3 regions of the Mesorhizobium sp. CA6 genome follow, and region 3 is predicted to be linked to each of the others. Evidence: riboswitches for the same ligand, from Rfam matches in the RefSeq annotation. Region 3 holds a riboswitch; each other region holds the start of a gene.
What was found. Region 3 has a riboswitch for cobalamin ahead of bluB (5,6-dimethylbenzimidazole synthase). Riboswitches for the same ligand answer to the same signal wherever they lie in the genome.
Positions count from the first base shown of each region.

Region 1 (9,469 bases), on a different contig from region 3:
GCCTATCTCCACTGCGGGCCGTGTCATTGCGGCCTCCTTTCGCGCGGTCTCTCGCCGCCGGAGCCGCCTGGCCCCACGATAGGTGGCGGCAGCCGCTAAAATAAACGGCAAACCAAGCATTTGGTTGCCGCGGGCTGCCGCTCGCCGCAGCCGGTTGATCACATGAAATCGGGATTTCGCGGCAGAGACTGCTCCGCGGGCCAAGGACCTGCTGCGTCGGCGAGCATCTGCCAGCGGGCACGCTCGGCTGGGCGGCGAGTCCAGCCCTGCCGCGGGCTAGCCTCGAGAGTTCGAGGCGTATCGTCATGGCAATATCCCACCCTGGGGGATAGGATATTGCCATGACGATACACAGCTCCCATCCCAATATCATCGCCCGGCTCAAGCGAGCGCATGGCCATCTCGCCGCCGTGCTCACCATGTTCGAGCAGGGTCGGTCCTGCCTTGACCTCGCGCAACAGCTCCACGCCGTCGAAAGCGCGGTCGGCAATGCCAAGCGCGAGCTGATCCACGACCATATGGAGCATTGCCTTGTCGAAGGCGGCGAACCGACCAGGGACACGCTCAAAGAGCTGAAGCAGCTCACCAAATATCTGTGAGGCGGCGATGTGGGAAAAAGCGCTCGACTGGTTCGGCTTCGGTGCGCACGGACATCATGGCGGCCACGGCCACGACCATCATGGGCCGCATGGCCATACTCATGGCGTGATCGACGCGACCATCGCCACCACAGACCGCGGCATCTGGGCGATCAAGTGGTCGTTCGTGATTCTCGCGGTCACGGCCGCGCTGCAGATCGTCGTCGTGATGCTCTCGGGCAGCGTGGCCCTGCTTGCCGACACCATCCACAACGTCGCCGACGCGACCACCGCCATCCCGCTTTGGATCGCTTTTGTGCTCGTGCGCCGCAAACCGACCAGGACCTTCACCTACGGCCTCGGCCGGGTCGAGGATCTCGCTGGCATCATCATCGTGCTCATCATCCTGGCCAGCGCGCTGGTGGCCGGATACGAGGCGATCAATCGCCTGTTCAACCCGCAGCCGGTGCATTTCCTTGGCTGGTTGGCCGTCGCCGGCATCATCGGTTTCCTCGGCAATGAAGCGGTGGCGGTTTTTCGCATCCGCGTCGGTCGCCAGATCAACAGCGCGGCGCTGGTTGCCGACGGCTATCACGCCCGCACCGACGGCCTCACCAGCCTTGCCGTGGTCGCAGGCGCGGCCGGCGTCTGGCTCGGTCTTCCGCTCGCCGATCCAATCATCGGCCTGCTCATCACCGTCGCCATCTTCGGTATCGTCTGGCAATCGGCGCGCTCGGTGCTGACCCGCATGCTGGACGGCGTCGAGCCCGGCCTCGTTGACGAGATTCACCACGCCGCCGATCATGTCGCCGGGATCGAAAAGGTGGCCGACGTCAAGGCCCGTTGGCTCGGCCACAAGCTGCATGTCGATGTTTACGATCGCGGTCAATGACGGCCTGTTGCTTGCCGCCGCGAACAACATCGCCGCATCGCTCAAAGCCGAGCTCTTCGCGCACATCCCGGCACTCGACGTCGCCACGGTGCGCTTTGCCGAGCTGGAGACGGAAGCCGGCCACCATCATGCGCCGGATCCGTTCCTTGTCGACGGCAAGCTAGCCAGCGGGCTGCTCGAAATCGTCGACACGCCGCAGGGCGAGCGCATGCGGCTGCGCCTGTCGCGTCACGCCGAGGGCCTGCGGGCGAACGTCGCCATTGAAAGGGCGGACGGTGCGGTCGAAAGCCTGCCGCTGTCTCCGGTCGGCGGCGACCATCATTATCTGCAGAGCCTGATCGGACCTGCCGAACCGCACGAATTCAGCGCCAGGCTGCAATTGGCGGCCGGTCCCGACACCGAGGATTTGCCCTTCGCCATGGCCGAACCGAAAGGTCACCATCATGAGCGCGCGCATGGATGATGTGACGGCGAAGGCTTCGGAAAGGGCATGGCTGGTGGTGGGGATTCGATAAGCCGGATAAAAGACGATCATTGCCCGAGCTCAACGCGATCGGCCAGGCGACGCCGGAGGGAAAGCGGATGGCTGCTATTGTACTCTTTCACTCGGCGCTGGGCCTTCGGGCGGTGGAGCATCAAGCTGCTGAGCGCATGCGAAGCGCGGGGTACGATGTTGTGATGCCGGACCTCTACGCAGGGCTGACTGCGGCATCGGTCGACGACGGGCTTGACTTGATGAGCAATGTTGGGTGGGAAACCATCTGCGACCGCGCCAGGGTGGCGCTCCTCCAGACTTCTCCAGACGCGGTGCTCGCTGGCCATTCAATGGGAGCTGGCGTGATCAGTGCCGTTTGGTCAGAACGAGTCGCTGCCGCCGGCATTGTGCTGCTGCATGGCCTTGCTGATATTCCCAGCAATGTTCGCCGACACATCCCGGTCGCGGTCCACGTCGCCGACCCAGATGCATTTGCTCAGCCAGAACAAGTTGCCGACTGGTCGGCGTCGGCGAAGCGCTGCCACGTCAGGGCAGAAATTTTCACCTATCCGGGGATCGGCCATTTCTACACCGATCAAGCGCTGCCGGATTACGATGCGTCCGCAGCCGAGCTGACATGGTTGCGCGTTCAGGCTTTCCTGAAAACGATCGCACGCAAGACCGGGAGCGGTTCGGTGATTCCGTGAAACGCTGAACCGTTCTAAGCAGCGCCGGCTCGCGGAGCGGGTGAACGGAAAATCGACCATGCAGCGGCGCCGAGCGCCGCCACCGTGGCGAGGATCACCGCAAGGCTCGGCAAGTGGAAGAAGATGTCGCGCCATCTGGGCTCGACGATCGCGCCGGTGCTGAAGGCCTCGCCGCTATACTGGCACAGGATCCACGACGCGCCGCTACGCACCATCTCGGCATCGATGTCCGAGATTAGCGCCTTCGCCTCGCGCCCGGCCGCGGGCATCATCGCCATATGGGCGAGCAGCGCCTTGGCGGCGGCGAGATAGGCGTGGCTGCATTCGTTGAACGGGCTTTCCTCGTCGCCGAGGCTGCCCGGCATCAGGCCCCAGAGGCAATAAGTGAATTGCAGATTGCCGTGATTGTAGAGCCGCCGGAAGGTCGGGTCGGTCGCGGTCTGGCGCTGGGCGAGGTCGAGGATCTCGCCGCGATAGCGCGCGATGACGGCCATCTGGCCGTGGGTCAGGCTGGGGATCTGGATGCCGGGAGGAGGCGGGGCCGAGGATCCGCCATGCGCCTGCGCGGATGTGGCGGCCAGAAATACGAGCAGCGCCGCAACCGAGCAATTCCAGGAAAAGTGTGCGGCGGTTTTCCGTCCGGAATTGCGAGAAAACGAAAGACCAAAGTGGCTCTGCGGTCGTACCGACCGTTGAGCCGCTTTGGCCGCCAGGGCGCAGAACCGTGGCGGCCAACGCATCGGATTTCAGGCGTAGCGGCGTGCCGGGCTGCGCTGGTCGCGCACCGCGACCACGCGTTCGGCAACCGCGCCGAAGCCGAGCCCGACGACGGTCCACAGCACCAGCTGGATGCCGAGCGAGGCGACGCGGAATTGCCACAGCACGGTCGCCGAGAAGTTCTCCGGCACTTCGTTGATGTCGGGCAGCGCCGCCTTCACCAGCGCGAAGACGACGAGGAAGGCGAGGCCCGCGACGATCGAGGCGTTCCAGGCGCCGAGCCGGTTCCACAGCCGCTGCGCCAGGCCGACCGCCGCTATCATAGCCGCGATCGAGACGACGATCATGATGAAGAACAACTCGGTGCGGTAGCCGATGGTCTCGGCGTTGCCCACCGCCGGCGGGCTGGCCGGGTATTTGAGGCCGGGGACGACGATCACGGCCAGGAAGCCGAGCAACGCCAGCAGCGCCGAGGTGCCGCGCGGTCCGAGCGAGCCTAGCCGGCCATAGGCGTAGGCGAAGACCAGCGAGAACAGCCCGCCAAGCGCGGCGCCATAGATCAGCACGCCGGTCGCCAGGCCGATGCCGGCCTGCGTGGCGCGGCTGACCATCTCGGGCTCCGGCGCCTCGCCGGCGGCCTGGACCTGCTGTTCCTCGAAGGCGATCGCCTTGTCGACCTGCGGCTCGCCATAGACGCGGGCGAGGGCGAACGCCAGGATCCCGGCGACCAGCCCGACAAGCATGCCGCGCAGCAAAAGTTTTCCAACCATGTCACCAATCCCTCCAAGCAATTCCAGGAAAAGTGCGTAGCGGTTTTCCGTCCGGAATTGCGTTAAGCCAACCAAGCAATTCCAGGAAAAGTGCGCAGCGGTCTTCCGTCCGGAATTGCGTTGGATCAGAATCGAAAGCGGGTTCAGCGATGCTGAACCGCTTTAGTGGCAGGGGAAGCCGAGCAGGTGGCGGCCGTCATGCACGAATTCGTGCACATAGGTGCCGCGGATCAGCGAGGTGGCGCCTTCTTCCGCGCCGACGAAATAGATCGCCAGCATCAAAAGCAGCCCGCCGAGGATGGCCCAGGGCAGAAGCTCGCGGACCGGAATCGCAACCGGGCCGTAGCTGGGGGCGAAGGTGGTGTCGGACATATTGACCTCCCTTGGGATACTGCGTCCCGTTGATCGAGTGCTGCGGAATAAGGCCTGACTTTCGGCTGGTGCCGATCACAGTGGCGCGACCGTGCCGGACTCGCACCGGCTTCCAATCCCGTATAGCACTAAGACACTTGTCAGCACTTCGTTCGCCTGTCAACGACATGTAATGGCGGCACGGCTTCGTGAGGCCTGTTTTTCGCTGGGCCACGGAGTTTTTCATGCTTGTCCGCCTGACGATGATCGCAAGCGGAGCGACGGCCGGCATGCGCAAGGGCCGCTTTCCGAACGATGAGCCGCCGGAGCCGCGCGCCCTCGATCGCGCCGGCGCGCTGGCCGCTTCGCTGCGTCGCGCCGACCGTATCTTGATAAGTCCGGCGCTGGCCGCGCGGCGGACGGCCGAGGCGCTCGGCCTTGACGCGGCGATCGAGCCGCTACTTGCCGAGCAGGATTTCGCACGCTGGGCCGGCAAAAGTTTCGAGGAGGTGCAGGCCGAGGATCCGGAAGGCATGGCGGCCTGGATTTCCGATCCCGGCGCCGCGCCCCACGGTGGCGAATCGCTCGCCGCTGTCGCCCGGCGGGGTGCTGCGCTGATGGAGCGGCTGGCCGGCGAAAGCGGTCACACCGTCGCGGTGACGCATGCCGTGCCGGTCCGCGCCGCCATGGCGCATGTGCTCGGCGCACCGCTTTCCTCGGTCTGGAAGATCGACATCGAGCCGCTGTCGCTCACCGAGTTCCGCTGTGATGGCCGCCGCTGGGTGCTGCGCGCGAGCGGCGTCACTGTCGCCGGCTGAACGCCCAGGCGTGAACGCTCCATCCGTGAACCCGGCCGGCATATCAAGCCGGCACACCACTGTTTCAGTGATCGCTAACGGAACGGAAACGCCTCGCTGCTATCGTGCTGCCCCATGGCAAGGAGGACCTTGCCTGAGGAGCCCGCCGGATATGGCCAATTTTCCCGAGATCGAACGCCGTCTTCATGCGCGCGAATTCGTGCTCAAGGAAGCCACGATCATCGCCGCCGGCGTCAGGATCGGCTGCTCGGTCAGAAATCAGCACGAGCAGGGCGCGGAATTGCGCGTCGGTGCCAATGTGGAGATTCCGGACCGCTTTCTGCTCGAAGTCCCGGCCGACGATACGGCCTATCGCGCTTTGGTGCGGTGGCGGCGCAACGACCGCGTCGGCGTGGCGCTCTACAGCAACGCGCCAAAGGACTGATGCTCAAAAATAGCGGCGCACGCTCGCCCTATAGGCGCGGTAGGGTTCGCCGAACTTGCGTTCCAGATAGGCCTCCTCGCGCAGCACCACGCCGTAATGCAGGATGGGGAAGCTCGCGATGGTCGCGATGACGGCCCACCAGCTGTCAAAGAGCAGCCCGATTCCGAGAAGCAGTCCCATCAAGCCGACATAGAGCGGGTTGCGGGTGAAGCCGAACGGGCCGCCGGTGATGATCGCGGTGGTCGGCAGCGTTGGGTTCACATTGGTGCCGCCGCGCAACATCGTCGAGCGTCCCCAGGCGATGATCGCAACCGCCAGTGCTGCCAGCACTACGCCGAGCACGATGGTCAGCGGGCGGCCGCCGATCGCCAGCGGCCAGACATAGCGCAGCGCCAGCATCGCGATCAGCGCCACGAGAAAGAGCAGCGGCGGAAACACCGCCACGCCCGGATTGTCCGCTTTGTCATCCATAGCCATCTTCATCGACCAGGCGCCATTGCCGCCACTATGCACGGACGCGCATCGTCCAGCAATTCGTGACTTGATCCTGCCTAGGCGATGTGCAGCCCGACATATCGGGAACACAACCGTGGCGCGCGCGTTCACTATCGCCGATCGACAGGGATTGCGCGGATGAGCAAGACAGCCGTTTGGGTGGCGCTGATCGCCATCGTTCTCGTGGGCCTCTATTTGTTGCAGGCCAATGGCATGATCCGGTTCTGATCAGGACGGCGCGTCGCCATTAGCGGGCTCAATAGCAGCGACTCCCTCCGCACCCGCTCGCTGCCTTCTGTTCTTCCAGCCAGCGGTCGCGCGGCTTGCAGCTTGACGGCCGTGGCGACAGCTCGACCTCAACCGTCCCGCCAACAAGGCTCGGCTGGGCTGCCCGGTGCAATTCCATCGGGCGAACGCCGTCGCTGACCTCGAAGGTCAGCTTCGCCGCCTGATCGAGAGCGACATAGTCCGAAACCTTGCGGATGATCGCGGCGAATTTGCCGGCTGGCATATGGACCCGTCCGCCTTCGTCCACGTCCCACAGCTGGACGAATATCTCCGACCATGATTCCGGATTTGCTTCGCAATCCAGCGCTGCGAACTGTCCAGCCTTCACCTCGGTGACATGGTACCCTGGCTTTACCGGCCGCCCGCCGTAGCGGAAAACCAGCGGCTTGTCCTTGTAATCGGCCAGCGCCACCAGCAGTTCGCCGATGGTCAGGTCGGAGGGGTCCATAGGAGCGATGTTTTTCAGATTGTCAGAAGAGAGCATGTCGACTATTCCTCATTTCAATATTTCAAGGATTGTTGAAACGTGGATGAACGTCAAGCCCTGACCGCCTTTGGCGCGCTGTCGCAGGAAACACGGCTGCGCCTGCTGCGGCTGCTGGTCGTTGCCGGCCCGGAAGGCATTGCCGCCGGCTCGCTCGCCGAGCAGGTCGAGGTCTCGCCGTCCAATGTCAGCTTCCACCTCAAAGAACTTGAGCGCGCCGGTCTCGTGACCGCGCGGCGTGATGCCCGCTCGATCGTCTACAGCGCCGAGTTCGACGCGCTGTCCGGATTGATCCGCTTCCTGATGGAGGATTGCTGCTCGGGCCGGCCGGAAATCTGCGCGCCGGCGCTTGCGGCATCTTGCTGCCAGCCGGGCGAGGAGAGCCGGCAATGACCGTCACGCCCGCTACCCAACTCCCATTGTCCAATCCAGGGTCGACCGATGAACACTTTCGATCTGCCGCGCCGGTTCGCGGCTGAAGCCCTCGGCACCGGTCTGCTGGTGGCGACCGTCGTTGGCTCCGGCATCATGGCCGAGACGCTGACGCATGACACCGCGCTGGCGCTGCTTGGCAACACGCTAGCAACCGGCGCCATGCTGGTGGTGTTGGTCACCGTGCTCGGGCCGATCTCCGGCGCGCATCTCAATCCGGCCGTTTCGCTGGTGTTTTGTCTCAACCGGTCGCTGCCTGCTCGCGATCTCCCTGCCTATCTGTTCGCGCAGGTCGTCGGTGGAATCGCCGGCACGATCGCCGCGCATCTCATGTTCGCCCTACCGGCGCTGGAGGTCGCGACGAAACTGCGTGCCGGGCCGGCGCAATGGTTCTCGGAAGTGGTCGCGACATTCGGCCTTGTCGCCGTCATTCTCGCTGGCCTCCGCTTCGAGCGGCGGGCCGTGCCGTGGCTGGTCGGGCTCTATATCACAGCGGCCTATTGGTTCACGGCATCCACTTCCTTCGCCAATCCCGCCGTCGCCGTGGCGCGCTCACTCACCAACACTTTTTCCGGCATCAGGCCGCTCGATCTGCCCGGCTTCGTCGTCGCCGAATTGCTCGGCGCCCTGATCGCGCTCGCGTTGATGGGCTGGCTGCTGCGGCCCGCGGCCATTCCGCAACCCTTGAAAGCAGAGCCATGACGGTCACGATCTATCACAACCCCGACTGCGGCACCTCCCGCAACACGCTCGCCATGATCCGCGCCAGCGGCGAAGACCCTGTCGTGATCGAATACCTCAAGACGCCGCCGGGCCGCGAAAGGCTGCTCGAACTGATCGCCGCGATGGGGATTTCTGCGCGCGAGTTGTTGCGGGAGAAGGGCACGCCTTACGCCGAACTCGGCCTCGCCGATCCAAAATGGAGCGACGATGAGCTGATCGATTTCATGCTCGCCCATCCGATCCTCATCAACCGGCCGATCGTCGAGACGCCGAAAGGGACAAAACTGTGCCGGCCGTCGGAAGCTGTGCTGCCGCTGCTCGACAATCCGGTGCGGGAGTTCGTCAAGGAGGATGGCGAGAAGGTCGCCTATCCGCCAGGGCAAGCCTGATTGGAAGCCACCGCGCCCATCGCACACAACCGCCGCGTCCTCGTTACGGCTCTTGGCATCACGCAGATTCTCGCCTGGGGATCATCCTACTACCTGCCCGCGGTGCTTGCCGCGCCGATTGCTAGAGATACCGGTTGGTCGTTCGCCTCGGTCGTTGCCGGGCTATCCTGCGGGCTCCTGCTTGCCGGGCTGGTGTCCCCCGTCACCGGGCGGCTGATCCAGCGCCACGGTGGGCGGCCGGTGCTTGCCGCCAGCTCGTTGCTGCTGGCGGCCGCGCATTCGCTGTTGGCGACGGCGACCGACTATCCTCTTTATCTGGCTGCATGGCTGCTCATGGGCTTGGGCATGTCGAGCGGCCTCTACGATGCCGGCTTCGCCACACTCGGCCGCCTCTATGGACAGGGCGCGCGCGGCGCCATCACCAACCTGACGCTTTTCGGCGGCTTTGCCAGCACCGTCTGCTGGCCGATCAGCGCCTTCCTTGTCGAGCATGGCGGCTGGCGCACCGCCTGCCTTGCCTATGCCGCGATCCATTTGGCAATCTGCTTGCCGCTCCATCTGTGGAAAATACCGTCGCCTCCGGCCGCCGCGCCTGCGCCGGTCAAAGACAGGTCGAAAGAGGCATCGGCCACCGGCAGAGCGCGGGCGCGCTTCATTCTGCTGGCCTCCATTCAGACCTTGGCCGCACTGGTCGCGTCCATGCTCTCCGTGCATCTGCTGACGCTGCTGCAATTGCGCGGCGCGAGCCTGGCAGCCGCTGTCGGACTTGGCGCGCTGGTCGGCCCTTCACAAGTCGGCGCTAGGGTGGCGGAGCTGCTGATCGGCCGCAACCGGCACCATCCGATCTGGACGATGCTGACATCCGTAACGCTGCTTGCCGCCGGAATCTGGCTGCTGCTGACGAGCCAGACTTTTGTTGCTCTCGC
Region 1 is NZ_JAIUHI010000006.1:265,540-275,008, forward strand. It holds gene LB526_RS11765 (hypothetical protein) at 1-27, opposite strand, end outside; gene LB526_RS11770 (metal-sensing transcriptional repressor) at 342-599, shown strand; partial or broken gene LB526_RS11775 (cation diffusion facilitator family transporter) at 607-1,933, shown strand; gene LB526_RS11780 (dienelactone hydrolase family protein) at 2,005-2,652, shown strand; gene LB526_RS11785 (hypothetical protein) at 2,667-3,146, opposite strand; gene LB526_RS11790 (CbtA family protein) at 3,399-4,139, opposite strand; gene LB526_RS11795 (CbtB domain-containing protein) at 4,302-4,511, opposite strand; adenosylcobalamin (AdoCbl) riboswitch at 4,503-4,654, opposite strand; gene LB526_RS11800 (histidine phosphatase family protein) at 4,736-5,308, shown strand; gene LB526_RS11805 (PilZ domain-containing protein) at 5,460-5,732, shown strand; gene LB526_RS11810 (methyltransferase family protein) at 5,736-6,203, opposite strand; gene LB526_RS11815 (DUF6428 family protein) at 6,484-6,999, opposite strand; gene LB526_RS11820 (ArsR/SmtB family transcription factor) at 7,042-7,392, shown strand; gene LB526_RS11825 (aquaporin) at 7,441-8,133, shown strand; gene arsC (arsenate reductase (glutaredoxin)) at 8,130-8,543, shown strand; gene LB526_RS11835 (MFS transporter) at 8,544-9,469, shown strand, end outside.
Region 1: linked by a shared signal. The riboswitch ahead of LB526_RS11795 (CbtB domain-containing protein) and the one ahead of bluB (5,6-dimethylbenzimidazole synthase) in region 3 are both predicted to bind cobalamin.

Region 2 (9,469 bases), on a different contig from region 3:
GGCGTCAACGAGTGCGTCGATCGGTGCCACATCGGCGGCAAGCAGCATGGAGCGATAGAAGAGGATAGGGATGACCGGGGTGCTGAGGTTGTCAACGTTGAGTTCCGTCGCCCCCCCCTCTGTCCTGCCGGACATCTCCCCCGCAAGGGGGGAGATTGCTCTGTGGTCGACGGTTTCGCCAACCGTAGATGTTTCAGCTAGCTCGATATTTGACGAAGCAGAGATAGAGCCGGCTGGGGTGAGGGCTGATCTCCCCCCTTGCGGGGGAGATGTCCGGCAGGACAGAGGGGGGTGCGAAGGATCGCCGACCTTTGAAAGTGTAGGCTTTTCGACAACTCCCAATCCCGGCTCATAATACCCCGCCTTCGGCACGCTGACCGGTTCGGCCACGGCCGCATCCGACCCGGCGAGCCTTGCCAGCCTTTGCACCAGCGCGCTCATATTGGCCGGACCGCCTTCGCGGAAATAGCCGAGCAACACGTCCAGCTCGGCGCGCGGCAGGGTCGAGCCTTCGACCAACCGCAGGTCCTCGTCATGGCTTTCGCCGGGCAGCAATGCCAGCTTGATCCCGCGTTCGCGCGCCACCGCGGCGAGCTGGTCACAGCCATAGCGCCACCAGTCATAGCCGCCGAGGATGCGGACGAGGATGACCCTGGCGTGGCGGGCGACGCTGTCGATCCACAGGTCCACCGACATCGGGTGGCGAAGGTCGCGCAGCGCCGCAAGCCGCATCGACGGCAGCCGCTCCGCATCCGCCTTCCAGGCCGTGGCCAAGCCGGCGAGATCGCTGTCGGTGAAGGACAGGGCCACCACATCCGCAGGCGTCTGCCTGAGGTCGATCGGCTCGGCGAGATCGTCGAGCGAAGCGGATGTGGTGGCGAGGATGTGCATCGCTTTTTCGTGTTGGCCTCAGCCGGCGAGGATACGCTCGATCTCCGGACGGTTCAGCCCCTTGAGGCCGATGACGACGAGCCGCGAGCGGCGATCGTCCTCGGCCGTCCAGGCGCGGTCGTAATAGTGATTGACGCGCGGGCCGACGGCCTGCAGCAGGAGCCGCATCGGCTTGCCGCCGACCTCGACGAAACCTTTGACGCGCAGCACGTTTTCCTGCTCGGCGGCAAGGGCGACGCGCTTGGCCAGTTCGTCGGGATTGGCGATCGAGGGGATATCGATGACGAAGGAATCGAAATCGTCATGCTCGTGGTCGAGCTCGTCGTCGTGATGGGTCTTGCGGTTCTCGATGTCGTCCTCCACTGCAAGGCCAAGGCCGAGCAACACAGACGGGTCAACCTTGCCCTGCGCTGTCGGCACGACTTTCACGGCGCGCGCCACATGCTCACCGATGACGGCGTTGGCACGGGCGGAGCCTGCCGCATCCATCAGGTCGCTCTTCGACAGGATGATCAGGTCGGCGCAGGCGATCTGGTCCTCGAATACCTCCTCGACCGGATCGTCATGGTCGAGCGAATCGTCCGCCGCACGCTGCGCCTGCAGCGCGTCCATGTCGGAAGCGACGCGGCCGTCGGCGAGCGCCGGGCCGTCGACCACGGCGATGACGCCATCGACCGTCACGCGGCTCTTCACGCTCGGCCACTGGAACGCCTGCACCAGCGGCTTCGGCAGAGCGAGGCCCGAGGTCTCGATCAGGATGTGATCGACCTTGGGGTTGAGCGACAGGATCTGATCGAGCGCCGGCACGAAATCGTCGGCGACGGTGCAGCAGATGCAGCCATTGGCGAGCTCGACGATGTTTTCCTCCGGGCAGGTGTCGACGCCGCAGCCCTTCAGGATCTCGCCATCGATGCCGACATCGCCGAACTCGTTGACGATGATCGCCAGCCGCTTGCCCTTGGCGTTCTCGAGCAGGTTGCGGATCAGCGTCGTCTTGCCGGCGCCGAGAAAGCCGGTGACGACGGTGCAGGGAACACGGGAAACGGATGCGTTCATGGTCGGTCCTTCAGCATGTCGAGGGGAGGGATGCGGGCAACCAGGCCGCGCTTGAGAGAATCGGGCCGGCCCCGCCAGGGGATGAGGCCATCGGTCGAGGTGGCGAAGAGCTTTGCGCCGGCGACGAGGTCGGCGCCGCTGGCGGTGTCCAGATCGCCGAAGACGTAGCTCCAGCAGCCGTCGCGCAGCAGCGCGGCGCTTAGCCGGCGCTTGCAGTTGCCGAGGCATTCGACGCTACGGATGTCGATCTTTTCGCCGCAAGCAGCCCGACGCGCGTCTTCGGCAAGCAGCGCGCCGGCGCGCGGATGCGCATCCGACCCGGTGTCGTCGCGGCAGGATGAGCAGACGACGACGGTGACGCCAGCCAAAGCATCGGGCTCGGACGGAATGTCCGCACTGTTTGCCGGGAAACTGCCGTTGCGATCCAAAACCATGCTCCTTGCCCGGAAAACCCGCCGGGCATTCGGATACTTAAAGTCTCAGACGGCAGGTCTCCTGGCTCGCGGGTCGTCACCCTGAATGCCGCCTTCCCGGGAACATCCCAGTGGTTTTCGGCAGAGGCTCGTCGCTTACAGTTGCGGGGACAGCCGCGGATTTGGGTGTTGGCCCGCACCGCATTCCCTCTTGGCTCCTCCCTTTGCCGGGAGAAGACCGTCTGGGTCAGGATTTAGAGGGTTCAGGGGGCTGGAGTCAACGACTGGCTTAGTACCAGCCTTTTGGCGGCTTTATGGGTTTGAGGTATGGACCCACAAGTTTGCGAGGCGGTGAGGCCACGGGCGCCATACTTAACGAACAGCCGTGCTGGCAAACCGGTTCCCACATCAAGACGAAGCGATTGGCGTCGAACTTCGGCTCATGAACTATTATATAGCGCTGCCCTACCGGCAATAAGCCACAGGCGCCTGCGATCTGCTTGTCGATCGTTCCAAACTCCAACCACCGCAGAAGAAGCGCCGTCACTTCTTTTGGCTGCATACCGGGTGCAATGTGGCCGCCACAGAAAATGACTGGACGCGTGACCTCTACCCATTCCTCTCGGTAAGCACCTGTCGCATATGATGGCGACGCTAAGGTCAGGTAGGCCAAAACCAGACATATCGAGCGCCTGAAAACCATCGCAACCGATCCTAACCACAGTTGGGATGTTCTATTTTTGTTCACCCTCCCTGTCAACGCGCAGCTACGACACCGCGATGTCGGCCAGCGCCGGTCCGAGGTCGCCGGCCGGCGTCACTTCGATCGCCTCCAGGCCGAGCCAGCCCTGCATCTGCTTCAACTCGTTGAAGAGCTGGGTGGCCGTTTCGGGCGGGGCGCCGGCCTCGGCGTAGGCGGCGTGGACGCGCAAGATGCTGGCCGGGCGGTCAGCTTTCAGATCGACGCGGGCGACGATCCGATCGCCGAGCAGGAAGGGCAGCACGTAGTAGCCGTATTGGCGCTTTTCCGCCGGCGTGTAGATCTCGATGCGGTAGCGGAAATCGAAGAGTTTCTCCGTTCTGGTGCGTTCGAAGACGACGGGATCGAAGGGGGCGAGCAGGGCGCGCGCTTCTATCCGGCGCGGGAAACGGGCGTCCTTGTGGAGATAGGCGGTCTTGTCCCAACCTTCGACCTTCACCGGCAGCAATTCGCCGGCATCGACCAGTTCCTCGATGCGATCCTTCGTGTCGCCCGGCGCGAGACGAAAATAGTCGCGCAGGTCGCCATAGGTGGCAATGCCATGGGCGCGGGCGGAAATGCGCAGCAACTCGCGATGCGCGTCCTCGACCGAGGGAATGGGAAGATCGAGCACCGCCTGCGGCAAAACGCGCTCGGGCAGGTCGTAATAGCGTTCGAAGCCGCGGCGGTAGGCCGTGGTGATGCGACCGGCCCAGAACAGCCATTCGAAAGCGTGCTTGGCCTCGCTCCAGCCCCACCAGCCGCCATTGCCCTTGTGGCCTTCGATATCGGAGGCGGCGATCGGACCACGATCGGCGACTTCTCTATATATCTCGTCGATCATTTCCTTGCGTTCACGACCCCATTTCGCCAGGCCGAGATACATCTCGTCGCCCTGCTCGGCGCGCTGCATGCGCCAGCGCATCAGCGGGTATGTCTCCACGGGCAGGAACGACGCCTCATGTGCCCAGTATTCGAACACGGCGCGCTTGCGGGTGACTGCGGCATTGTCGAGCAGCGTAAGCGGGTAGGGGCCGAGGCGCGAATAGAGCGGCATGTAATGCGCGCGCACCACCGCGCTCACGGAATCGATCTGCAGAAGGCCGGTTCGCGAAAGTACCCGCGCAAGGTGGCGGCGATCCGGAACACCACTGGGCCTAGGGTCGTTGAACCCTTGCGCCCCGAGCGCGACGCGCCTCGCCATGGCCAGCGAAATCTTGTCCTTCATCAGGTGTCCTTGCCCCGATCGTCCGTTGGATTTTTAGCCGGTGATTCCGGCCATGCTAGCAGGCAAATGGCGGGAGATATGTCAGGAGAGAAAACTGGAGTAAAAACTGAAGGAAATCAAACAGGAGCGGATCGTACCAGTTTCTTCCGATAAGGCGTCCAGAGCCGCGATTTGAACAACGTTTGACTTGCGTCACCGAAACCGCTGCGCTAACCCTCGCCGCGTTGCAGCATGGGCCCCTTAAAACGGTTCAGCGGTTAATCTGTCACGCTTCCGCATTAGAGTTCGTTGCTGTAATCAAAATGAACTGCCCCCGCCGAAGGAAAGTCGCCGCATGAGCGCACTCCTAAGTTCGTACCTGCCTATCGTGCTGTTCATCGCCGTGGCGATGATCGTCGGTCTGGCGCTCATCATCGCTCCGTTCCTTGTGGCCTACCGCAATCCCGACCCGGAAAAGCTTTCCGCCTATGAATGCGGGTTCAACTCGTTCGACGACGCCCGCATGAAGTTCGACATCCGCTTCTACCTGGTGTCGATCCTGTTCATCATCTTCGATCTCGAGGTCGCCTTCCTGTTCCCGTGGGCGGTGTCCTTCTCGAAGCTCGGCATGCTCGGCTTCTGGTCGATGATGGTGTTCCTGGCGGTGCTGACCATCGGTTTTGCCTATGAATGGAAAAAAGGAGCGCTGGAATGGGATTGAACGACAGTTCAGGCACCCTTGTCGCGCCGAAGCCCAAGGGCATCATCGACCCCAACACCGGCAGGCCGGTGGGGGAGGACGATCCCTTCTTTCTCGAAATCAACAATGAGCTGGCCGACAAGGGTTTTCTCGTCACCTCGACCGAGGCGCTGATCACCTGGGCGCGCAGCGGCTCGCTGATGTTCATGACCTTCGGCCTCGCCTGCTGCGCGGTCGAAATGATCCACACCTCGATGCCGCGCTATGACTCGGAGCGTTTCGGCGTCGCGCCGCGCGCATCCCCGCGCCAATCCGACATTATGATCGTCGCCGGCACGCTGACCAACAAGATGGCGCCGGCGCTGCGCAAGGTCTACGACCAGATGCCGGAGCCGCGTTACGTCATCTCGATGGGCTCCTGCGCCAATGGCGGCGGCTACTACCACTATTCGTATTCGGTGGTGCGCGGCTGCGACCGCGTCGTGCCGGTCGACATCTATGTGCCCGGCTGCCCGCCGAGCGCGGAAGCGCTGCTCTACGGCATTCTCCTTCTGCAGAAGAAGATCCGCCGCACCGGCACGATCGAGCGGTGAGCCGATGACCCTGGCGTTGAACGAACTCTCCACCTATCTCGGCGAGAAGCTCTCCGGCCGCATCGGCGAAGCCGTGCTTGCCTATGGCGAGCTGACGGTGCCGGTCGAGCCGGGCAATCTTATCGAGGTGGCCACCTTCCTGCGCGACGATCCGCGCTGCCAGTTCATCTCGATCATCGACATTTGCGGCGCCGACTATCCCTCGCGCGCCAAGCGCTTCGATGTCGTCTATCACCTCCTGTCGCCGAGGCAGAATGTGCGCATCCGGCTCAAGGTCCAGGCCGACGAGGAGACGCTGGTGCCGTCGCTGACCGGCGTCTATCCCGGTGCCGACTGGTTCGAGCGCGAGACCTACGACCTTTACGGCGTGCTGTTCTCGGGCCATCCGGACCTGCGCCGCATTCTCACCGACTATGGTTTCGAGGGGCATCCGCTGCGCAAGGATTTCCCGCTGACCGGTTTCGTCGAGGTGCGCTACGACGACGAGGCCAAGCGGGTGATCTACGAGCCGGTGGAATTGAAGCAGGAATTCAGAAATTTCGACTTCTTGAGCCCATGGGAAGGAACGGATTACGTGCTTCCCGGGGATGAGAAGGCGAAACAGTAGGGCGACCCATGGCTGAAACCTCCGTCCGCAACTTCAACATCAACTTCGGCCCGCAGCATCCTGCGGCGCATGGCGTTTTGCGCCTGGTGCTGGAGCTGGACGGCGAGGTGGTCGACCGCGTCGATCCGCATATCGGTCTGCTGCATCGCGGCACCGAGAAGCTGATCGAGGCCAAGACTTATCTGCAGGCCGTGCCTTATCTCGACCGGCTCGATTATTGCGCGCCGATGAACCAGGAGCATGCCTTCGCTCTCGCGGCCGAGCGCCTGCTCGGCATCGAGGTGCCGAAGCGTGGGCAACTGATCCGGGTGCTCTATTCCGAGATGGGCCGTATCATGTCGCACATCTTGAATGTGACGACGCAGGCCATGGATGTCGGCGCGCTGACGCCACCGCTTTGGGGCTTCGTCGAACGCGAAAAGCTAATGGTGTTTTACGAGCGCGCCTCGGGTTCGCGCATGCATGCGGCCTATTTCCGGCCGGGCGGCGTTCATCAGGACCTGCCGCAGAAGCTGGTCGAGGACATCGGCAAGTGGATCGACCCGTTCCTGAAGTCGATCGACGATCTCGACGCGCTCTTGACCGGCAACCGCATCTTCAAGCAGCGCAATGTCGATATCGGCACGGTGTCCCTAGCCGACGCCTGGGCCTGGGGCTTTTCTGGCGTGATGGTGCGCGGCTCGGGCGCCGCCTGGGACCTGCGCAAATCGCAGCCCTATGAATGCTATTCCGAGATGGATTTCGACATTCCGATCGGCAAGAACGGCGACTGCTACGACCGTTACCTTGTGCGCATGGAAGAGATGCGCCAGTCGGCGAAGATCATGCGCCAGTGCGTCGATCTGCTGCTCGGCAAGGAAAGCGCCGGCCCCGTGTCGAACCTCGACGGCAAGGTCGTGCCGCCGAAGCGCGCCGCGATGAAGCGCTCGATGGAAGCGCTGATCCATCACTTCAAGCTCTATACCGAGGGCTACCGCGTGCCGGCCGGCGAGGTCTATGCGGCCGTCGAGGCACCGAAGGGCGAATTTGGCGTCTACCTGGTCTCCGACGGCACCAACAAGCCCTATCGCTGCAAGCTGCGCGCGCCCGGTTTCGCGCATCTGCAAGCCATGGATTTCCTGTGCCGCGGCCACATGCTGGCCGACGTCACCGCCGTGCTTGGCTCCCTCGACATCGTGTTTGGTGAGGTCGATCGCTAAATGTCAGTCCGCCGTCTTGCAGAAGCCAGCCTCCAGCCTGCCACCTTCGCCTTCAACGAGGCGAACGCGGCGGCCGCCCAGCAGTGGATCGCCAAATACCCGAAGGGGCGCGAGCAGTCGGCGATCATCCCGTTGCTGATGATCGCGCAGGAGCAGGAAGGCTGGGTCACCAAGGCGGCGATCGAGACGATCTCGGACATGCTCGGCATGCCGCGCATCCGTGGCCTCGAAGTCGCGACTTTCTATACGCAGTACCAGCTCAATCCGGTCGGCACGCGCGCGCATATCCAGGTCTGCGGCACCACGCCCTGCATGTTGCGCGGCTCCGAAGCGCTGATGGATGTGTGCCGTTCGAAAATCCATCACGACCAGTTCCATACTAACGACAAGGGCACGCTGTCGTGGGAGGAGGTCGAATGCCTCGGCGCCTGCGTCAACGCGCCGATGGTCATGATCTTCAAGGACACTTTCGAGGACCTGACGCCCGAGCGGCTGGCCGAGATCATCGATCTCTACGACGCCGGCAAGGGCGCCGAGGTGACGCCTGGTCCGCAGAACGGCCGCCACGGGTCCGAGCCGGCTACCGGGCTGACGACGCTGACCAGCGAAAAGGCGATCCTGAAGTCGACGCGCGACAAGGAAGCCAGGGCGGCGGCGAAAGCCGCCAAGGAAGCTCTCGCGTCGGCGCCGCCTGCAACTCCCGCCGCAGCCCCGGCACCCGCTGCGCCGGCAGCTTCGGCGCCGGCTACGGCCGCCTCTGGCCCGATTGGACCGTCAAAATCCAGCAAGCCGAAGACCCATGCGGCTGAAACCAGCCCGGCGCTCAACACGCCGTCGCCGGTCAAGGTCGCCCCGGCCACCGAGAATGGCGCCAGCGTCAGGGCGCCGCGCCATTCGGCCGCCAACGCCAATCAGGCTTCTCCGGAAGTCGAGGCGGTTTCAAAGCCGCGCAGCGGGCCGAAGACCAAGGCCGAGCCGGTCACCGCTTTCAAGGCGCCGGAAACCAAGCAGCCTGTCGCCAAGACGACGAAACCTTCGCTCGACGACAAGAACCGGCCGGCCGGCATCGAGCGCCCGGCAACGGTCGACGATCTCAAGCTGATCTCAGGCGTCGGCCCGAAGATAGAAGGCAGCCTGCATTCGCTGGGCATCTACACCTTCGCGCAGGTCGCCGCCTGGAAGAAGGCCGAGCGCGAATGGGTCGACGGCTATCTCAATTTCCGCGGCCGCATCGAGCGCGACGACTGGGTGAAGCAGGCCAAGGCGCTCGCCAAGGGCGGCGTCGCCGAATACATCCGCGTCTTCGGCAAGAAGCCGGTCTGAGGGACGAAAAATGCTTCAGGACAAAGACCGCATCTTCACCAACATCTACGGCCTGTTCGACAAGTCGCTGGCCGGCGCGCAGTCGCGCGGCATCTGGGACGACACGCCAGGCCTCGTCGCCAAGGGGCGCGACTGGATCATCAACGAGATGAAGGCGTCGGGCCTGCGCGGCCGTGGCGGCGCCGGCTTCCCGACGGGGTTGAAGTGGTCGTTCATGCCCAAGCAGAGCGACGGACGGCCGAGCTATCTGGTCATCAATGCCGACGAATCCGAGCCGGGCACCTGCAAGGACCGCGATATCCTGCGCAACGATCCGCACACGCTGGTCGAAGGCGCGCTGGTCGCCGGCTTCGCGATGGGCGCGATCGCCGCCTACATCTATGTGCGCGGCGAGTTCATCCGCGAGCGTGAGGCGCTGCAGCGCGCCATCGACGAGGCTTACGCGGCCAAGCTGATCGGCAAGAACAACACATCCGGCTACGACTTCGACATCTACATGCATCATGGCGCCGGCGCCTATATCTGCGGCGAGGAGACGGCGCTGCTCGAAAGCCTGGAAGGCAAGAAGGGCCAGCCGCGGCTGAAGCCGCCATTCCCGGCCAATGTCGGCCTCTATGGCTGCCCGACCACCGTCAACAACGTCGAATCGATCGCGGTGGCGCCGACCATTCTGCGCCGGGGCGCCGCCTGGTTCTCGTCCTTCGGTCGCCCGAACAATGCCGGCACCAAGCTGTTCTGCGT
Region 2 is NZ_JAIUHI010000002.1:209,621-219,089, reverse strand. It holds gene LB526_RS03265 (cobaltochelatase subunit CobN) at 1-891, opposite strand, end outside; gene cobW (cobalamin biosynthesis protein CobW) at 910-1,947, opposite strand; gene LB526_RS03255 (DUF1636 family protein) at 1,944-2,375, opposite strand; cobalamin riboswitch at 2,415-2,618, opposite strand; gene LB526_RS03250 (winged helix-turn-helix domain-containing protein) at 3,128-4,327, opposite strand; gene LB526_RS03245 (NADH-quinone oxidoreductase subunit A) at 4,662-5,027, shown strand; gene LB526_RS03240 (NuoB/complex I 20 kDa subunit family protein) at 5,018-5,599, shown strand; gene LB526_RS03235 (NADH-quinone oxidoreductase subunit C) at 5,604-6,206, shown strand; gene LB526_RS03230 (NADH-quinone oxidoreductase subunit D) at 6,215-7,405, shown strand; gene LB526_RS03225 (NADH-quinone oxidoreductase subunit E) at 7,406-8,728, shown strand; gene nuoF (NADH-quinone oxidoreductase subunit NuoF) at 8,739-9,469, shown strand, end outside.
Region 2: linked by a shared signal. The riboswitch ahead of LB526_RS03255 (DUF1636 family protein) and the one ahead of bluB (5,6-dimethylbenzimidazole synthase) in region 3 are both predicted to bind cobalamin.

Region 3 (9,469 bases):
CGCCGGTCTGCGACACGGCATCGATCAGCTCGGCGCGGAGTTCCGCCGCAAGCTGCGGCAGCGCGCTCTCATCAAGCGTCCGCAAATCCGCCGGAATGCGGACCTTGTCGAGCAGCGGCGTGTCTGGCTTCACTCGGGCGCGTCCTGCCTTATCGATCGAACACGGCGCTATCAGCAGATTGCGCCATAATCATGCGCGGGAATAGTCCGCCGGCGAGCGAATGTAAATGCGCGCCAGTGACGCGTGGGGGCCGTTTCGATGAACCATCGCAACGTCTGGAAATGGCGGAAGCCTTCCCAACGTCGTCATTCCAGGGCGAAGCAGGAGCAAAGCTCCATCGCGGAGACCCTGGAATCCATGCCGTGACCTTGGCCGAAGAGCGCAGCGGAGCAGAATTCTGCGCCGTTGCAACGCTTGGAAGTCACGGAATGGATCCTATGGTCTGCGCCGCGTCCCTTCGCTCCTTGCTTCGCCATAGGATGACGACGGATCGACGTGCTCCGCCAATTGCCAGAGCATGCAATCTGGTAACTCAGGCATATCCGAGCAGCACTCGGATCTAACCTTCCGGCAGCGGAATGAACTCTTCCTCATCGCCGGGAACGATATCGAAGCGGCCCGTCTTCCATTCCTGCTTGGCCTGCTCGATGCGTTCCTTGGAGGACGAGACGAAATTCCACCAGATGTAGCGCTTGGAGCCCAGCGAAGCGCCGCCGAACAGCATGAAATGCGCACCGCGCTCGGAAGAGACCACGATCTCCTCGCCCGGCTTGAACACCAGAAGCCGCTCGGCCGGGAAAACATCGCCGGCGATCGAGACGTTGCCCTCCAGCGTGTAGATGGCGCGCTCCTCGGCATCGGCCGGAATCCTCACGCTGGCACCGGCGGCCAGCCTGAGATCGGCGTAGAGCGTGTCGGAAGCGGTCGCCACAGGCGAGCGCAGGCCTGAGAACGCGCCGATGACGACGCGGCCGCTGACGCCCTCGGCATCGATCTGCGGCAAGCTGGCCACCGACGTGTTCGCGAACACCGGGGCAATCTCCTCCTTGCCGTCGGGCAGCGCCAGCCAGGTCTGCAGGCCGGACACCGACATCGGCGCGCCGCGCAATTCCTGTGGCGTGCGCTCGGAATGAACGATGCCGCGCCCGGCTGTCATCAGATTCACGTCGCCTGGCGCGATCACCATTTCGGTGCCGAGCGAATCGCGATGCCTGATCCTGCCGTCGAACAGATAGGTGACGGTGGAAAGCCCGATATGCGGATGCGGGCGCACGTCGAGCGCATGGCCGGCGCGCAGGATCGCAGGGCCCATGCGGTCGAAGAAGATGAACGGCCCGACCAGCCGGCGCTTTGCCGTCGGCAGAGCGCGGCGCACCTCGAAACCGCCAATGTCCTTGGCGTTCGGAACGACCATCAGCTCGATCTGGTCGCAGGCGAAGGCATCGCCGGGTTCGGGATCGTTTCCCGGAAAGAAGCTCATGTCGGATCCTCAGGCGAAACGCAGCGCCGACCTGGCCTTCGCCTTGGCAGCTTCTTCCTCGCGGTTGCGCGGTTCCTGATTGGTTTCGAGCGAATCGATCAATTCGCGCGCGACAGCGGCGATCGCCTCGACGGCATGGTAGAAGGCATGCTCGTTGCGCTTGGACGGCTTGGTCGAGCCGCTAAGCTTGCGCACGAACTGAAGCGCTGCGTCATGCACTTCGTCATTGGTCGCCGGCGGCTCGAAATTGGCCAAGGTCTTGATGTTGCGGCACATGGCTTGAACTCCTTACCTGCTTTCTTTGCCCTTACCCGGTCCGAGATCATCCGCTGAGGTGTTGAGATTCAGGTCAGGCCGAGCCGAAAATGGTGGTTTCCGAGAACCGGAGCGGAGCGTACTTGAAGTACGTGAGCACCGGAAGCGCAGGAAGTTGCCATTTGCAGGCCGGCCTCACCTGAACATCAACACCTCAGTCGGCGTCCAGCGGTTCAGTTCCCACCGGCTTGCCGTCGCGCGACAGCCTGATCTTCTCGACCTTGTCCTCGGCCGCCTTCAGCAGCCGGTCGCAATGCGCCTTCAGCGCCTCGCCGCGCTCATAGATCTTGATCGACTGGTCGAGCGGAACGTCGCCGCGCTCCAGATCATCGACGATCTTCTCCAGCGCGTCGAGCGCCTGTTCGAAGCTCATCGCCTTGACGTCCTCATTGCCTTCCAATGCCATACCCTATCCCTTCATCAGCCGCCCGACATGGGCGGCGACTGAAAATGCCAGTCCCTGCAGATCGTAGCCGCCTTCCAGCAGGCTGACGAGCCTGTTGGAGCTATGGCGTCCGGCGCGCTCCATCAACTGGCCGGTCGCCCAGTCGAAATCGTCCTCGGTCAGGTTGATCTCGGCCAGCGGATCGCGGTGGTGCGCATCGAAACCGGCGGAAATGATGATCAGGTCCGGCGCGAACGCATCGATGGACGGCAGCACGCGCGACAGGAATGCGTCGCGGAACAGGTCGCTGCCGGTCTGCGGCGCCAGCGGCGCGTTGACGATGTTGCCGGCGCCGGTCTCGTTCTTCGCGCCGGTGCCCGGGTAAAGCGGCATCTGGTGCGTCGAGCAGTAGAGAACCGACGGGTCGTCCCAGAAGATGTCCTGCGTGCCGTTGCCGTGGTGGACATCCCAGTCGACGATGGCGACGCGCTCGGCCTGGTGTTTCTTCTGCGCGTATCGGGCGGCGATCGCCGCCGTGTTGAACAGGCAGAAGCCCATTGCCGTGGTCTTTTCGGCATGATGTCCAGGCGGACGCGCGGCGACGAAGACGTTTGCCGCACGGCCCTCGAAGACGTCGTCCACCGCCGCGTTGGCACCGCCGATCGCCGTCACCACGGCCTGCCAGCTTTTCGGGCTGGCGCTGGTATCGGCGTCGATCGACACGATCCCGCTCCCAGGGATCGCCCCGCGCACGCGCTCGATGAAATCCTCCGGGTGCGCATAGAGGATGGTTTTCTCGTCGCCTTCCGGCGCCTTGACGCGGTCGAGCGCCGCAAAAGTCTCGTCGTCCAGCACGCGCTCGATGGCGCGCAGGCGGTCGGGCCGCTCGGGGTGACCGGGCGGCGTGAGGTGTTCGAGGAAGATCGGATGCGTGTAGAGACGGGTGGCCATGGCGCCTAATCTAGGGGCCTATGCCCGCAATGACCATGTTTGGCAGCCGAATGGCTGGGGAAAATCGCGTCTTGCCGTGTCGCTAACGCCGTTGGCGCGGCCCAAGCTTCGCTGTAAGGTCGCGTCGCTGCCTGGTGCCCGCGACGCGGGAGAATCGGGAACACGGTTGAATTCCGTGGCGTGCCCAACACTGTAAGGGGGACCGCGCCGGCAAACGCCACTGTCGAAGACGGGAAGGCGCCGGAAGCGGGACGATCCCGAGCCAGAAGACCGGCCCGGCAGACATGGTTTTTCGCTTGGTCAGGCGGGGAACTGCTTGTCGCAAGGGGAAAAGCGATGACGGCAGCAGCGATCGCCACGAGCGGCGACGACTTTGACCAATTGGCGCGCGACGCGGTCTACCGGGCCATGTTCACCAGGCGCGACGTGCGCAGCCATTTCGTCCCCGACGATCTCGATGACAATGTGCTGGCGCGGCTCATCACCGCCGCGCATCACGCCCCGTCGGTCGGCTATATGCAGCCGTGGAATTTCATCGTCATCCGCGATGCCGAGCGGCGCAGACAAGTGCGCGACCTGTTCCTCGCCGCGCGCGAGCAGGAGTTGCCGGCGATCGAGGCGGAACGGCAGGCGCTCTACCGCAAGCTGAAACTCGAGGGCATTTGCGAAAGCGCGCTCAACCTGTGCATCACCTGCGACCGGCAGCGGTCGAAGGATTCGCCGCTCGGGCGTTGGCACAATCCGGAGATGGACCTCTACAGCACCGTCTGCGCGGTGCAGAATTTCTGGCTGGCGGCGCGGGCCGAAGGTGTCGGCGTCGGCTGGGTGAGCATCATCGAGACCGAGGCACTGAAGCGGCTTCTCGCGATCCCGGAGCATGTCACGCCGATCGCCTATCTGTGCGTCGGCCGCGTCTCGGCCTTCGCGCCGAAGCCGGACCTTGAAGCGCATGGCTGGGGCAAGCGCCTGCCGCTGCCCGAACTGGTGATGAGCGAGACTTTTCGCGGCGCCGGCGAGGCGCCGCTCAAATCGGCGATCGCCAGTCTCGGCGCCGGGCCGTCGAAACCCTGACCTGATCAAGCCGCTCGGGGCGTGTCCCAACGCGAGCCGCCGCCGAAGGAGCCGAGCGCCTTGTCGCGCAGTTCCCTGAATTTGGAGGACGCCTCAGCGAGCCGCGTGTCCCATTCGGGGTTGGGCGCCTGACCTTCGATGGCTTCGAAATAGACCTGCATCAGCGAGGCGATGGCGAAGGGCTCGATGAAGGCTGCCTTGAAGGCCCAGGCAAAGACGATGGCCAGCACGAAAGCCCAGCCGGCAAGCTGGCCCGGCATGACCCACAGAATGGCCGCCGCGGGCGCCAGCATCAACAGGAAGATGACGAAGGACACGCCCCACATGATCGCCGCCAACCAGACGGCGTTCTTGACCATGTGCTTGCCGTTCTGCGCGTAGAGCACGACGCCTTGCCTTGCCGTCTCGAAAGGCGAGCTCGAATTGATGCGGATATTGTAGCCGAGGATGATTTCGTCGACATAGGTCAGCGACAGGCGGATCACCGTGTTGATGAAGCTGACGATGCCGCTCAGGCCCGGAATGGGCAGGAAGGCGGCGATGCCGCCGATCAGGCCGGTGATGGCTCGGATGGCGCCCTTGACCAGCTGGTCGACGACGAAAAGGATGTTGGCCTCGGCAAAACGCTGGGTGACCACTTCCTTCGCGTAGGCGATCTGGCCCTGGCCGTCGGGGACATCTTGGCCGTCGATCAGATGCACCATGACGGCGATATGGCCCGCTTTCAACACATAGAGGATGTATTCGCGTATCCAGTAGACGGCGATCGAGACGACGCCGAAGCCGACCACGCCACCCCACAGCGCGAAGGACATCGGGCCGTCGGGATCGGTGGAGATGTGGCCGACGCCGTAGCCGACGCTGGCGCCCGTACCGGTCGCCATGATGTAGGCGACCGTGATGCCAAAATAGACGATCATGCGAAAGACGATGAACGGCCATGTCCGCATCATGATCGACACGGATCTGGCGATGCTGAAGTCCCACATGGCCCCGACTCCCCTCACCTTCAGAGTTGGCGGTGGAGGATGCGCTCGCCCCGGCGATTGTCAATCGCGGCAGGGTTGCGCCGGCCCGAAACCGGTGCATAAGCCGGTGGCTTGATTACCCGAGCGTGCCGTCAAGGCTTCTTTCGCAAGCCTTCGAGCAACTGCTTGAAGGCCGTGATCGCTTTTTTCGAGGTCGCCTCGGGGTCCGTCGAATTGGCGATGCGCTGCGCGGCCTGGCTGCTGGCGCCATTGATCAGCCGTGAGGTCGTCTCGGGATCAAGCTCCGGAACGACCTCGCCCTCTTCCTGCAGCCTGGTCAGATGGTTGGTCATCGAGGCGGTGCAGGCGCTGGCATTCGGCCACTGCGCCGGGTCGCCGAGCACCGCCGGGCCGTCGCGGAACATGATGCGCTGGATTTCCGGCTCCAGCGCCATCTCGATATATGTGGTGCATTCGTCGACGAAATGCTGCCAGCGGGTCGGCGCTTTCGAAGCCACCTCGTTCACCCGCACAGCCATTTCGCCGTCGATCTCGGCGATCACCGCCTGCAGCAGCCCCTTCTTGTCGCCGAAATGATGGTAGAGCGCGCCGCGCGTGAGGCCGGCCGACGCGGTGAAATCGTCCATCGAGGCCTCGGCATAGCCGATCGTGCCGAAAGCATGGCGAGCGGCTGCGATCAGCTTGGCGCGCGTCTCGGCAATCATCTCCTTGCGCGGTCTGTGCATGGTTCTGGCCCTATTCACATACGCCTCGTATGCCAATTGACATACGTGGCGTATGAACTATCTCACAGTCATACGCAGCGTATGTAATTTTAGTATGCACCGTTGTCGAGGAGCAGGATCATGCGAAATCCTTATTCGGACATCTTTCGGGCTCCCGGCACGAAAGGCTTCGCCGCGGCGGCTTTCATCGCGCGCTTGCCGATCGCCATGGCGCCGATCGGTATCGTGGCGATGCTGTCGCAGACGCATGGCGAATACTGGCTGGCCGGCGCCGTCTCGGCGACCTATGCGCTGGTCAACGCGTTCCTGTCGCCGCAAGTGTCGCGGCTGGTGGACCGACGCGGCCAGACGGCGATCGCAGCACCCATGACGCTCGTCTCGGTGCTTTCCTTCGCGACATTGATCGTCGCGGCCAACCAGCACTGGCCTATCTGGACGTTGTTCGGTTCGGCACTACTTGCCGCCGCAATGCCCAGCATCCCGGCACTGGTCAGGGCGCGCTGGACTGAGATCTTCCGCGACCGGCCGGAGCTCAACACGGCGTTTGCTTTCGAATCGGCCGCCGACGAACTGGTCTATGTCGCCGGCGCCTCGCTGTCGGTGGGCTTGAGCGCCGCGCTGTTCCCGGAAGCCGGCATAGTGGTCAGCACATTGCTGCTTGCGCTCGGCTCGGCGGCATTCCTGCTGCAGCGCTCGTCCGAGCCGCCGGTCCGCCCGGCCGAACATGGCGCGGCCGGCTCGGCGATCCGCCTGCGGCCGGTGCAGATCATCACCTTCGCACTGATATTCGTCGGCGCGACCTTCGCCACGACGGAAGTGACGACGGTGGCGATCACCAAGGAGCTTGGCCAGCCTGAGGCGGCGAGCCTCGTCATCGGCGTCTATGCGCTGGGATCCTTCCTGCTGGGCATCATCGTCGGCGCGCTCAGCCTCAAGGTGCCGCTGCAGCGGCAATTGGCCCTTGCAGTCACCGTGATCGCGCTCACCACCTTGCCGCTCCTCTTCGTTGACACGGTGCCGACTCTGGCGCTGGCGGTGTTCGTCAGCGGCGTCGCGATCTCGCCGACCTTCATCACCGCCTTCGGCCTGATCGAGCGCCACGTGCCGCCGGCGATGCTCACCGAAGGCGTCACCTGGGTGACGACCGGCATCGGCATCGGCATGGCGCTGGGTTCCTTCGCCGCCGGCTGGATGGTCGACACTTTCGGTCCGCAGAACGGGTTTTGGGTTTCGGTCGCGGCCGGCGCCATCGCGCTCGTCACCGTGTTCGCCGGTCAATGCCGGTTGGCGACGGACGATTGCGATGTGGACAGGGGCGAGGCGGTGGTTCCGGCGGAGTGATCGAACGAAGCGTCCAGCACTCGTTTCGCCAGCGTTCGGAATTGGCCGAGACCCTCGCGACTTCGTCATCCACGGGCGGAGCGACGCGAAGCGGAGCGCAGACCCGAGGATCCATTCCGTGACCTTGATCATAGAGCGCAGCGGAGCAGAATTCTGAACCGTCGCGGCGCTTCGAGGTCACGGAATGGATCCTCGGGTCTGCGCGCGTCGCTTCGCTCCTTGCTCCGCCCGAGGATGACGACGTCGCGGAGGCTTCCGCCAATCGCCTGCGTCGCGGAGGCTCCATCAATCAGACTGCCGCTAGGACCTCTGGCGCGTCAGGTCCTTCGACGGACTACAGAATCTCGGTCTTGGCGATATGGATGCCAAATCCTTCAAGACCGACATAGTGGCGCTCGCGCGAGGCGATCAGGTTGATCGAGGAGATGCCCAGGTCCCTGAGAATCTGGGCGCCAAGGCCGATCTCGCGCCATTCGTTCTCGCGGCGGCGGGCTTCTTCGTGGTCCTCGCGCTCGCCGCTCGCGGGCCGCTTACGCTCCTGATGGGCGACACCGACCGAGCCTTCACGCAGATAGACGATGACGCCGCGCCTGCGGTCGCCCATGGCCTTCATGATGCCGTCGAGCCGATGGCTGGTGCCGAAGACATCGGTGACGACATCTTCCGAGTGCAGCCGTACCGGCACCTCTTCGCCATCGCGGATATCGCCGAAGACGACCGCGAGATGGTGCATGGAATCCCAGGGCAGCGTGTAGGTGAAGGCCTGGGCCTTGCCGCCGGGCGTGTCGATGTCGGAGCAGGCGACGCGTTCGACCAGCGTCTCCTTGCGCTGGCGATAGGCGATGAGGTCGGCGACCGAGACCTGCTTCAGCCCATGTTCCTCGGCAAAGGCCTGCACTTGCGGCCCGCGCTTGACCGTGCCGTCGTCATTGACCAGCTCAGAGATGACGCCGACCGGCGGCAGACCGGCGAGCTTGCAGAGATCGACCGCGGCCTCCGTATGGCCGGAGCGCATCAAGACGCCGCCTTCGCGCGCGATCAGCGGGAAGATGTGGCCGGGACGCACGAAATCCGACGGGCCGACATTGCCATTGGCAAGGTTGCGCACGGTGAGCGTGCGGTCGTCGGCGGAAATGCCTGTTGTCGTGCCATGCTTGAAATCGACGCTGACCGTGAAGGCAGTGGTGTGCGCGGAATCATTGTCCGCCACCATCGGCGCGAGGTTCAGCCGCCTCGCGTCCTCGCGCAGCATCGGCGTGCAGACGATGCCGGAGGTGTTGCGCACGATGAAGGCCATCTTCTCCGGCGTGCAGTGGACGGCGGCGACGATCAGGTCGCCCTCGTTCTCGCGCCCGTCATCGTCCATGACAACGACGATCTCACCGCGCTCGAAAGCACGGATCGCTTCGACGATCTTCTTCTGGTCGTAGGGCATCGGCGCTCGCTTCGCTCGCAGGAATTAGGCCGTAGGCAGTAGGCAGTAGGCAGTAGGCAGTAGAAGAAAGAAAATGGCTGTGTCGGGCGGTCTACTGCCTAATCCCCACTGCCTACTCCCCTCCCTGTCTGTCCTCTGTGCCGCAGATAATGATCCGCGATCGCGCAGGCAACCATGGCCTCGCCGATCGGCACGGCGCGGATGCCGACGCACGGGTCGTGGCGGCCCTTGGTCATCACCTCGACATCCTTGCCATCCTTGTCGATCGACTGGCGCGGGGTCAGGATCGACGAGGTCGGCTTGACGGCGAAGCGGGCGACGATCGCCTGGCCGGTCGAGATGCCGCCCAGTATGCCGCCGGCATTGTTGGACAGGAACACCGGCTTGCCGTCATTGCCCATGCGCATCTCATCGGCGTTCTGTTCGCCGGTGATGCGGGCCGCCTCGAAACCATTGCCGATCTCGACGCCCTTGACGGCGTTGATCGACATCAGGCCGGAGGCGATATCCTGGTCGAGCTTGGCATAGATCGGCGCGCCGAGGCCGGGCGGCACGCCGTCGGCGACGATCTCGATCACCGCGCCGACCGAAGAGCCGGCCTTGCGGATGCCGTCGAGATAGGCGGTAAAGACCGGGACCGAGGCCGGATCCGGGGTGAAGAACGGGTTCTCGGCGTCGCCGACGAAATTCCAGTTCCAGTTGGCGCGGTCGATGGACTTTTCGCCCATCGACACCAGCGCGCCGCGCACCACCATGCCGGGCACTATCCGGCGCGC
Region 3 is NZ_JAIUHI010000010.1:9,848-19,316, reverse strand. It holds gene dxs (1-deoxy-D-xylulose-5-phosphate synthase) at 1-133, opposite strand, end outside; gene LB526_RS16480 (pirin family protein) at 561-1,481, opposite strand; gene LB526_RS16475 (DUF2277 domain-containing protein) at 1,491-1,757, opposite strand; gene LB526_RS16470 (exodeoxyribonuclease VII small subunit) at 1,951-2,202, opposite strand; gene LB526_RS16465 (histone deacetylase family protein) at 2,206-3,132, opposite strand; cobalamin riboswitch at 3,248-3,426, shown strand; gene bluB (5,6-dimethylbenzimidazole synthase) at 3,469-4,203, shown strand; gene LB526_RS16455 (hypothetical protein) at 4,209-5,192, opposite strand; gene LB526_RS16450 (TetR/AcrR family transcriptional regulator) at 5,324-5,917, opposite strand; gene LB526_RS16445 (MFS transporter) at 6,038-7,258, shown strand; gene ribB (3,4-dihydroxy-2-butanone-4-phosphate synthase) at 7,593-8,693, opposite strand; gene aroC (chorismate synthase) at 8,792-9,469, opposite strand, start outside.